Regions from separate parts of the Streptomyces sp. NPDC048142 genome, predicted to be linked through region 1. Evidence: riboswitches for the same ligand, from Rfam matches in the RefSeq annotation. Region 1 holds a riboswitch; the other holds the start of a gene.
What was found. Region 1 has a riboswitch for cobalamin ahead of ACGF2Y_RS12720 (ribonucleoside-diphosphate reductase subunit alpha). Riboswitches for the same ligand answer to the same signal wherever they lie in the genome.

Region 1 (4,203 bases):
GGTCTGTTCACCCGGTGGTTCCACCGCTGGGCGCTCATAGCGGGCTGGGCGGTCGGCATGCTGTACGGGACGATCGCCGCGTACGGCGTGGCGAGCCCGACGCAGAAGCACTTCGGCGGGTCCTCCAAGGAGATCCCGGGCATCGGGGAGATCGGCTACATCGGGCTGACGGCGTTCGTGCTGAACCTGGTGATCGTCATCGTCCTCACGTTCGTCCTGAACGCGCTGAAGGCCCCGGTGGGGATCGACGAGACCTCGCCGTCCGACTACACGGCGGACGCCGGCGACGCGAGCGACGCGGGCACGAAGGAGAAGCTCCCGCCGGCCACGGCGGGCGCGCCGGGCGGTCACTGACCCGCCGGACACCCACGACAGGTCCTGGCCCCCGGGTCGCCGCCCCTCCCCCAGCGGAGCGGGCGGCGGCCCGGGAGCTTTTCCGGTGCGCGGCCGCCTCTCGTCATTCCGATGCACAGAGCCCTCACCGTACGAAAGGATGTGCCCATGGCATCCCACTCCCGGCGGCCCCGGATCCGGCCCGTACTCCTGACCATGACGCTGGCCTCGGCCCTGGCGGCGGCGACGGGCTGCGGCACCGTGCCGGCCCCCTCCTCGGAGGCGGCGGGGCCAAGCGCCACGGCCGCGCCGGCGCCCGACCGGGCGGAGCTGGAGGCGCGGGCACGGGCCGTACAGACCGTCGCGGAGCATGTCTGGGTGACCGAGGCGGCGGGCTACACCCTGGCGCGCCAGTCGGTCGGGGTGATCGGTGACGACGGATTCGGCAGCGTCTACACCACGCCCGGGGGCGGACAGATCCAGCTGTCGGTGGAACGCCGCCCGCACACCGAGACCGACTGCGGGGACGACCCCGCGCCCACCGGCGCTCCCGAGCCCCTGGTGACGTGCGAGCGGGACGGCGAGCAGTGGTACCGGGCCACAGAGTCGGGGCACGCGTACACCCAGGAGCAGGAGGGACTGGTGGTGTCGGTGCGCGGGAAGCTCGCGGAGGTGGACCGGGCGACGCTGCGGGTCGCGGCGCGGGCCGCCCACCGCGCCGACGACCACGAGCTGGACCGGGTCCTGCCGCCGGCCGACGAGGCTCCCGGACAGCGGCCGCCCGGAGAGGGCCCCGGGCAACAGCCGGTCGAGCGCGGCGACCTGCCGCCGGTGGGCGACGGCGCCCCCAACAACGATGTGGGAACGAGCGGCTGATGGATCTGACGATCAGAGCGGCGATCCCCGCCGAACACTGCGTCCTCGGCGAGATCATCGCCGAGGCGTATCTCGGCGACGACCTGCTGGACGGCCCGCAGGACCCGTATCTGCTCAAGACCCTCCGGCGATTGGGGGGTGGGAGAAGGAGCGGGGCTGGGTGCGTGCAGCTGCAAGGCGGAGGATTGAGTCAACGCGGATGGGGCCTCCCCTGCTCGAGCGAAGCCGAGAGCTTGGGGAAGTTGGTGATTGACGACAACGCCGGAGGGGGCCCCTCCCTGCTCGAGCGAAGCCGAGAGCTTGGGGGAGGGCGTGCCCAGCCCCGTGACGCCGCCCCCCAATCGCCGGAGGGTCTACGCTACGGGCGGTGGCACAGCGGGCGGCCGAGGCCGAGGTCCTCGTCGCGCTCGACGTGGACGGGGCGGTGCTCGGGGGTGTGACGTATGCCGCTCCCGGCACTCCGTGGCGTGACATCGCCGGCCCGGACGAGGCCGAGTTCCGGATGCTGGCCGTGGCCCGCGCGGGGCGCGGACGGGGTGTCGGAGAGGCCCTCGTGCGGGCGTGTGTCGAGCGGGCCCGGTCCGCCGAGGGCGTGCGGGCGCTGGTGCTGTCGACGCAGCCGGCCATGCTCGCAGCCCATAGGATCTACCGTCGGCTCGGCTTTCTGCGGACCCCCGAACGGGACTGGGAACCGGTGCCGGGACTGCGGCTCATGACCTTCCGGCTGGAGCTGCGGGCAGCCCTCTGAGGGGCGCATTGAATCGTCGCGACACAACATGTGGGGGCCGCAGCATCTGGCGGCCCCCACATGTATGCTCGACCTCGCTGTCGTCGCAGGGGAATCCGGTGCGAATCCGGAACTGTCCCGCAACGGTGTGATCAGTGTGCTTTTGCACACCTGAAGTCCGAAGACCTGTCGACAGCGCGTCCGGCTCGACCGAACCGGATGCCAGACGTCCGGGCCTCGCGGATGGGCCGGTGGACGCCGTCAGCTGTGCTGCCCTGCCCCGGGTTTCGCGCTGCCCGGCTTCCCCGCCTTCCGCCGGCCCCTGCCGAGCGAGGGAAAGCCCAGTGACCATCGCGCCCGCCGATCCGGTTTCAGCCACCGAATCCGCAGTGTCCACCACGTCCGGAGACGCCTCGAACGACGGACCCGGGACCGCCCTGCTGCGGACCCTGACCGACCTCACCGTCGATCTGCCCGACACCGACCCCGGACGGGTCGCCGCTGCCGCGTTGCGCGGGCGCAACGCCCGCTCCGACGAGGCCGAGCTGCGCTCGCTGGCCACCGAGGCCGCCGCGGGGCTGATCTCCGAGGACCCGGCGTACTCCCGGCTCGCCGCCCGGCTGCTGACCCGCACGATCGCGGACGAGGCCGCGGAGCAGGGCGCGACGTCCTTCTCCGCCTCGGTCGCCGTCGGGCACCGCGAGGGCCTGATCGCCGACCGCACCGCCGCGTTCGTGGAGCTCCACGCGGCCGCGCTCGACCAGCTCGTCGGGCAGGCCATGGCGGACGGCGCCGACGACCGCTTCGGCTACTTCGGTCTGCGGACGCTGCACAGCCGTTACCTCCTGCGCCACCCGCTCACCCGGCAGGTCATCGAGACCCCGCAGCACTTCATGCTGCGCGTGGCCGCCGGTCTGGCCGAGGACGACTCGGTGCGGGCGCTGGACGAGGTCGCCGCGCTGTACGGGCTGATGAGCCGACTGGACTACCTCCCCTCCTCCCCCACGCTCTTCAACTCCGGCACCCGGCACCCGCAGATGTCCTCCTGCTATCTGCTGGACTCGCCGAAGGACGAGCTGGACTCGATCTACGACCGCTACCACCAGGTGGCGCGGCTCTCCAAGCACGCGGGCGGCATCGGTCTGTCGTACTCCCGCATCCGCGCCCGGGGTTCGCTGATCCGGGGCACCAACGGGCACTCCAACGGCATCGTGCCGTTCCTCAAGACGCTGGACGCCTCGGTCGCGGCGGTGAACCAGGGCGGCCGGCGCAAGGGCGCGGCGGCGGTCTACCTGGAGACCTGGCACGCGGACATCGAGGAGTTCCTGGAGCTGCGCGACAACACCGGTGAGGACCAGCGTCGTACGCACAACCTGAACCTGGCGCACTGGATCCCGGACGAGTTCATGCGCCGGGTCGACGCGGACACCGACTGGTCGCTGTTCTCCCCGGCCGATGTGCCCGAGCTGGTCGACCTGTGGGGCGACGCGTTCGACGCGGCCTACCGGGCGGCCGAGGCCAAGGGGCTGGCCCGCAGGACGATTCCGGCGCGTGAGCTGTACGGCCGGATGATGCGGACGCTCGCGCAGACCGGCCAGGGCTGGATGACGTTCAAGGACGCCTCCAACCGGACCGCGAACCAGACCGCCGAGCCGGGCCGGGTCGTCCACTCCTCGAACCTGTGCACCGAGATCCTCGAAGTCACCGACGACGGTGAGACGGCCGTCTGCAACCTGGGTTCGGTCAACCTGGGCGCGTTCGTGGCGGACGGCTCGATCGACTGGGAGCGGCTGGACGCCACCGTGCGGACCGCGGTGACCTTCCTGGACCGGGTCGTCGACATCAACTTCTACCCGACCGAGCAGGCCGGGCGCTCCAACTCCCGCTGGCGGCCGGTCGGCCTGGGCGCGATGGGCCTCCAGGACGTCTTCTTCCAGCTGCGTCTGCCCTTCGACTCGCCCGAGGCCCGCGCGCTCTCCACGAAGATCTCCGAGCGCATCATGCTGGCCGCGTACGAGGCGTCCTGCGACCTCGCGGAGCGGTCGGGCCCGCTGCCCGCCTGGTCCGAGACCCGGGCGGCGCGTGGTGTGCTGCACCCCGACCACTACGACACCGAGCTGAACTGGCCGGAGCGCTGGGACGCGCTGCGCGCCCGGGTCGCGAAGACCGGGATGCGCAACTCGCTGCTGCTGGCCATCGCGCCGACCGCCACGATCGCCTCGATCGCCGGGGTGTACGAGTGCATCGAGCCGCAGGTTTCCAACCTG
Region 2 (4,203 bases), on a different contig from region 1:
GGCGGAGGTGACCAGGATCAGGCTGGTCAGGGCGGAGAGGATGTAGGAGACGGCGACCCCGGCGAGGACGAGCCGGTTGGTGGTGAGGCCGCCTCCGCCGCGCGCCAGGGTGTAGACGAGCAGCAGCGAGAGCAGCGCGCCGGCGAAGGCGGCGGCGGGGATGGTGACGGTGGTGGCGAGGGTGGCGCCGATGCCGAGGACGATCACGAGGACCGCGCCGGTGGAGGCCCCGGAGGAGACGCCGAGGAGGAACGGGTCGGCGAGCTGGTTGCGTACGAGGGCCTGGAGGACGGTGCCGATGACGGCGAGTCCGGCGCCGACGACGATGCCGAGCAGCACGCGGGGCAGCCGGACGTCCAGGACGATCGTGCGGAAGGGGCTCGCCTCCGCCCGCCCGGTCAGGATGTCGAGGACCTGGCCGGGCGGGATGCGGACGGAGCCGAGGGCGAGGGCGGCGATCACGGCGGCGGCGAGGAGCGCGGCGAGGACGCCGAGCACCAGGGTGTAGCGGAGCAGCCGCCGCGGTGCGGGGGTACGGCAGCTCACGGGGTGGTGGCCGCCGGGTGGAGCTGGGCCGCGAGCTTCTCGACGGCGGCGGGGACGCGGACGCCGAGGACCGCGTCGGAGAGCGGCATGACCGCGAAGCGCTTGTTCTTGATGGCGGGGACGTCGGCGAGGGCCGGGTCGGTCAGGAGGCGCTTCTTCTTCTGTTCGACGGTGGTGGCGCCGTAGTCGTAGATCACGATGGCTTCGGGCCCCCGGGCGACGACGTTCTCCCAGGAGGCGTCACCGAAGGGCTTGTCGAGGTCGGCGAAGACGTTGGTGCCACCGGCCCGCTCGATCAGTTCGTTGCCGATGCCCTCGCCGCCCGCGGTGAAGGCGGTCTTGTCGCCGCTGTCGTAGACGAAGACGGAGACGGGCTTCAGGCCGGCGAGCTTCTTCGCGGTGGCGGCGTTGTCGGCCTTGGCCTGCTTGATCCAGGCCTCGGCGCGGTCGGCGACGCCGAAGGTGCGGCCGACCTCGCGGACCTCCTCGTAGAGGGTGTCCATGGGCTGGTCGCCCTCGGTGCAGCTCTCGGCGTTGAGCCGGGTCTCGATGCCGGACTTCTTGAACGCTTCGCGGCTGCGGCCGTCGCCGGCGGTGAAGGCGCTGCTGTAGCCGCCGTAGACGAAGTCGGGGTTGGTGGCGAGGACCTGCTCGTAGGAGGGGTACTCCTTGGCGATGACCGGGACGGAGGCGTAGTCCTTCGCGTACTTCGGCAGGACCTGGTCGTCGAGGTAGGCGGTGCCGACGAGGGACTTCGCCAGGCCCAGTTCCAGCATGATCTCGGTGACGTGCTGGTTCATGGTGACCACGCGCTTCGGCGGGGCCTGATACGTCGTGGTGACACCGCAGTTCTTGACGGTGTACGGGAATCCGTCGCTCTTCGCCGCGGCCTTGTCCCCGGTGGCGGCGTCGCCGTCCGGGGAGGAGCAGGCGGTGAGGGCGAGCGGGAGCAGCACGGCGGCGGCTATGAGCGCGGGGGTGCGCCGGGACATGGCGAGGCCTCTCCGGGGGATTTCCGCGTCCCCTGGTCGATGCGGAAAGGCGGCGGGCCAGTTCCTGGCTTCCGGGCCGCCCTCCGGTGCGATGTCGTCCGTTTGAGGAGTCGTCCGCGTGGGAGGGGGCCCGGTCACAGTGGCGGGACCGTGCCGGATTCGCACCGGCTTCCTGGTTCCTGCTGCCTTGATCGGGTCTGGGGGCAGTGTGCCAGACCCGTGCGGCGGCCCGGCGGTCCGCCCGGGGTTCAGTACGCCTCGACGACCCGCACGTCTTCCTCGGTGATCTCGCCGTCCACGATGCGGTACGAGCGGAACTGGAAAGGGCCCGCGCCGTCGGTGTCGGCGGTGGAGACGAGGACGTAGTGGGCGCCGGGTTCGTTGGCGTACGTGAGGTCGGTGCGGGAGGGGTAGGCCTCGGTCGCCGTGTGCGAGTGGTAGACGACCACGGGCTCCTCGTCGCGGTCGTCCATCTCGCGGTAGAGCTTGAGGAGGTCGGCGGAGTCGAACTCGTAGAACGTGGGCGAGCGGGCGGCGTTGAGCATGGGGATGAAGCGCTCGGGGCGGTCCGTCCCGGCCGGGCCCGCGACCACTCCGCACGCCTCGTCGGGGTGGTCGGCGCGGGAGTGGGCGACGATCTGGTCGTAGAGCGTCTGGGTGATGGTCAGCATGGCGCCAGGATATGCAAGGGGCCCCCGCGTACCGGTGGGTGGTACGCGGGGGCCCGCATGCTGGACGCCGTCGGCCGTTGGGGCGGCCGGGGGCGGTCCGGGGAGGAGGGCGGTCGTGGGGCCCGCCCTCGGGGTCAGTGGGTGCCGGAGGTGGTCTTCCGCGGGGTGCGCGCCTGGATCACCCGGTAGGAGACGAAGAGGAGGAGCGCCCACAGGGGTGCGCAGTAGAGCGAGATCCTGGCGTCCTCGTCGATCGCCATCATCACGATGACCATGCCGATGAACAGGAGCGCGAACCAGCTGGTGTACGGGGCTCCGGGGGCCTTGAACGAGGACTGCGGGAGCAGGCCCGCGTCGGCGAGGCGGCGGTAGCGGATCTGGCTGAGCAGGATCATGATCCAGGCCCACATGCCGGAGATGGTCGCGAAGGAGACGACGTAGGTGAACGCCTCGCCCGGCCACTGGTAGTTGATCCACACGCCGACGAGCATCAGGGCGGCGGAGAAGGTGGTGCCGAGGAGCGGCAGGCCGTTCTTCGTCAGCTTGGTGAAGGCGCGGGGGCCCTGGCCGTTGAGGGCGAGGTCCCGGAGCATACGGCCGGTGGAGTACATGCCGGAGTTGCAGGAGGAGAGCGCCGCGGTGAGGACGACGAAGTTGACGACGGCGGCGCCGACGCCGAAACCCATCTCCTCGAAGGCCTTCACGAACGGGGAGACGCCGGGCTTGAAGGTGGACCACGGCACGACGGAGAGGATCATGATCAGCGCGCCGACGTAGAACACGGCGATGCGCCACGGCACGGTGTTGATGGCCTTGGGCAGCACGGTCTCGGGGTCCTTGGACTCTCCGGCGGTGACGCCGACGAGTTCCACGGCGAGGAAGGCGAACATGACGATCTGGAGCGTCATGAGCGTGCCGGTGATGCCGTTGGGGAAGAAGCCGCCGTCGTTCCAGAGGTTGGAGACGCTCGCGGTGTCGCCGGCGTCGGAGAACCCGACGGTGAGGACGCCCGCGCAGATCAGGATCATGCCGATGATCGCGGTGACCTTGACCATGGAGAACCAGAACTCCAGCTCGCCGAAGAGCTTCACGGAGATCAGGTTGGCGCCGTACAGGATGAGGGTGAACACCAGGGCGGACAGCCACTGCGGAATGTTCCACCAGTACGTCATATAGGTGGCGGCGGCGGTGACTTCGGTGATGCCGGTGACGACCCAGAAGAGCCAGTAGGTCCAGCCGGTGACGAATCCGAAGAACGGTCCGAGGAATTCCCGGGCGTACTCCGAGAAGGAGCCGGAGACCGGGCGGTACATCAGGAGTTCGCCCAGTGCCCGCATGATGAAGAAGATGACCAGGCCCGCGATGACGTAGGCCAGGACGATGCTGGGTCCGGCCCGGTCGATGGCTTTGCCCGCGCCGAGGAAGAGCCCGGTGCCGATGGCTCCGCCGATGGCGATCATCTGAATCTGACGGGCTCCCAGACCGCGCTGGTATCCCCCGCCGTCGGCCCCGGCAGCCCCGTCGGCCCCGGCGTCGCCGCCGGGCCGGCCCTTGTCGACCTGTCCTTCGTCGACCTGCGCCGATGTCATGGTGGTGCGCCTTTCTCCACGCCGATCCGCGCCGTACAAGGCTGCGGATCAGGTCCTGATCCCCCCGGATATGGATGGAGTGCCACCGGCGTTCGGCCGGTCTGTGGCGCCCCCGGGGACAGGGGTGACGTCCCCGGGCGGTCGTGAAGATTTATCACGACCGCCAGGGGACACCGTGGGACATTCTGTGGCGCATACCACAGCGAAAGCGGGCAAGAGGTTTGATTCGGCAGAAAAGGGCTGAATCACTTGGGGGGATCGTTATGCGGATCTGAGCGTCCGTTGAGCGAACGGTCGTCCCCCGCCCCGGCACGGCGGGGGATGATCCGCGCCCTTGACGTTTACGGCATCAGCGTCTCGACGAGCGTTTCCTGGAGCGCGCCGAGCCAGAGGTAGGCCATCACC

Region 2: it holds a riboswitch for cobalamin, as region 1 does, so the genes downstream of both, ACGF2Y_RS13410 (ABC transporter substrate-binding protein) here and ACGF2Y_RS12720 (ribonucleoside-diphosphate reductase subunit alpha) in region 1, are expected to answer to the same signal.

The regions. Positions count from the first base shown of each region.
Region 1 covers NZ_JBIDBC010000007.1:264,250-268,452, forward strand. The annotation lists gene mctP (monocarboxylate uptake permease MctP) at 1-354, shown strand, start outside; gene ACGF2Y_RS12705 (hypothetical protein) at 502-1,209, shown strand; partial or broken gene ACGF2Y_RS12710 (GNAT family N-acetyltransferase) at 1,209-1,328, shown strand; partial or broken gene ACGF2Y_RS12715 (GNAT family N-acetyltransferase) at 1,568-1,957, shown strand; cobalamin riboswitch at 2,010-2,145, shown strand; gene ACGF2Y_RS12720 (ribonucleoside-diphosphate reductase subunit alpha) at 2,281-4,203, shown strand, end outside.
Region 2 covers NZ_JBIDBC010000008.1:136,468-140,670, forward strand. The annotation lists gene ACGF2Y_RS13405 (FecCD family ABC transporter permease) at 1-546, opposite strand, end outside; gene ACGF2Y_RS13410 (ABC transporter substrate-binding protein) at 543-1,538, opposite strand; cobalamin riboswitch at 1,597-1,716, opposite strand; gene ACGF2Y_RS13415 (Mov34/MPN/PAD-1 family protein) at 1,787-2,209, opposite strand; gene ACGF2Y_RS13420 (amino acid permease) at 2,344-3,798, opposite strand; gene ACGF2Y_RS13425 (DUF2017 domain-containing protein) at 4,140-4,203, opposite strand, start outside.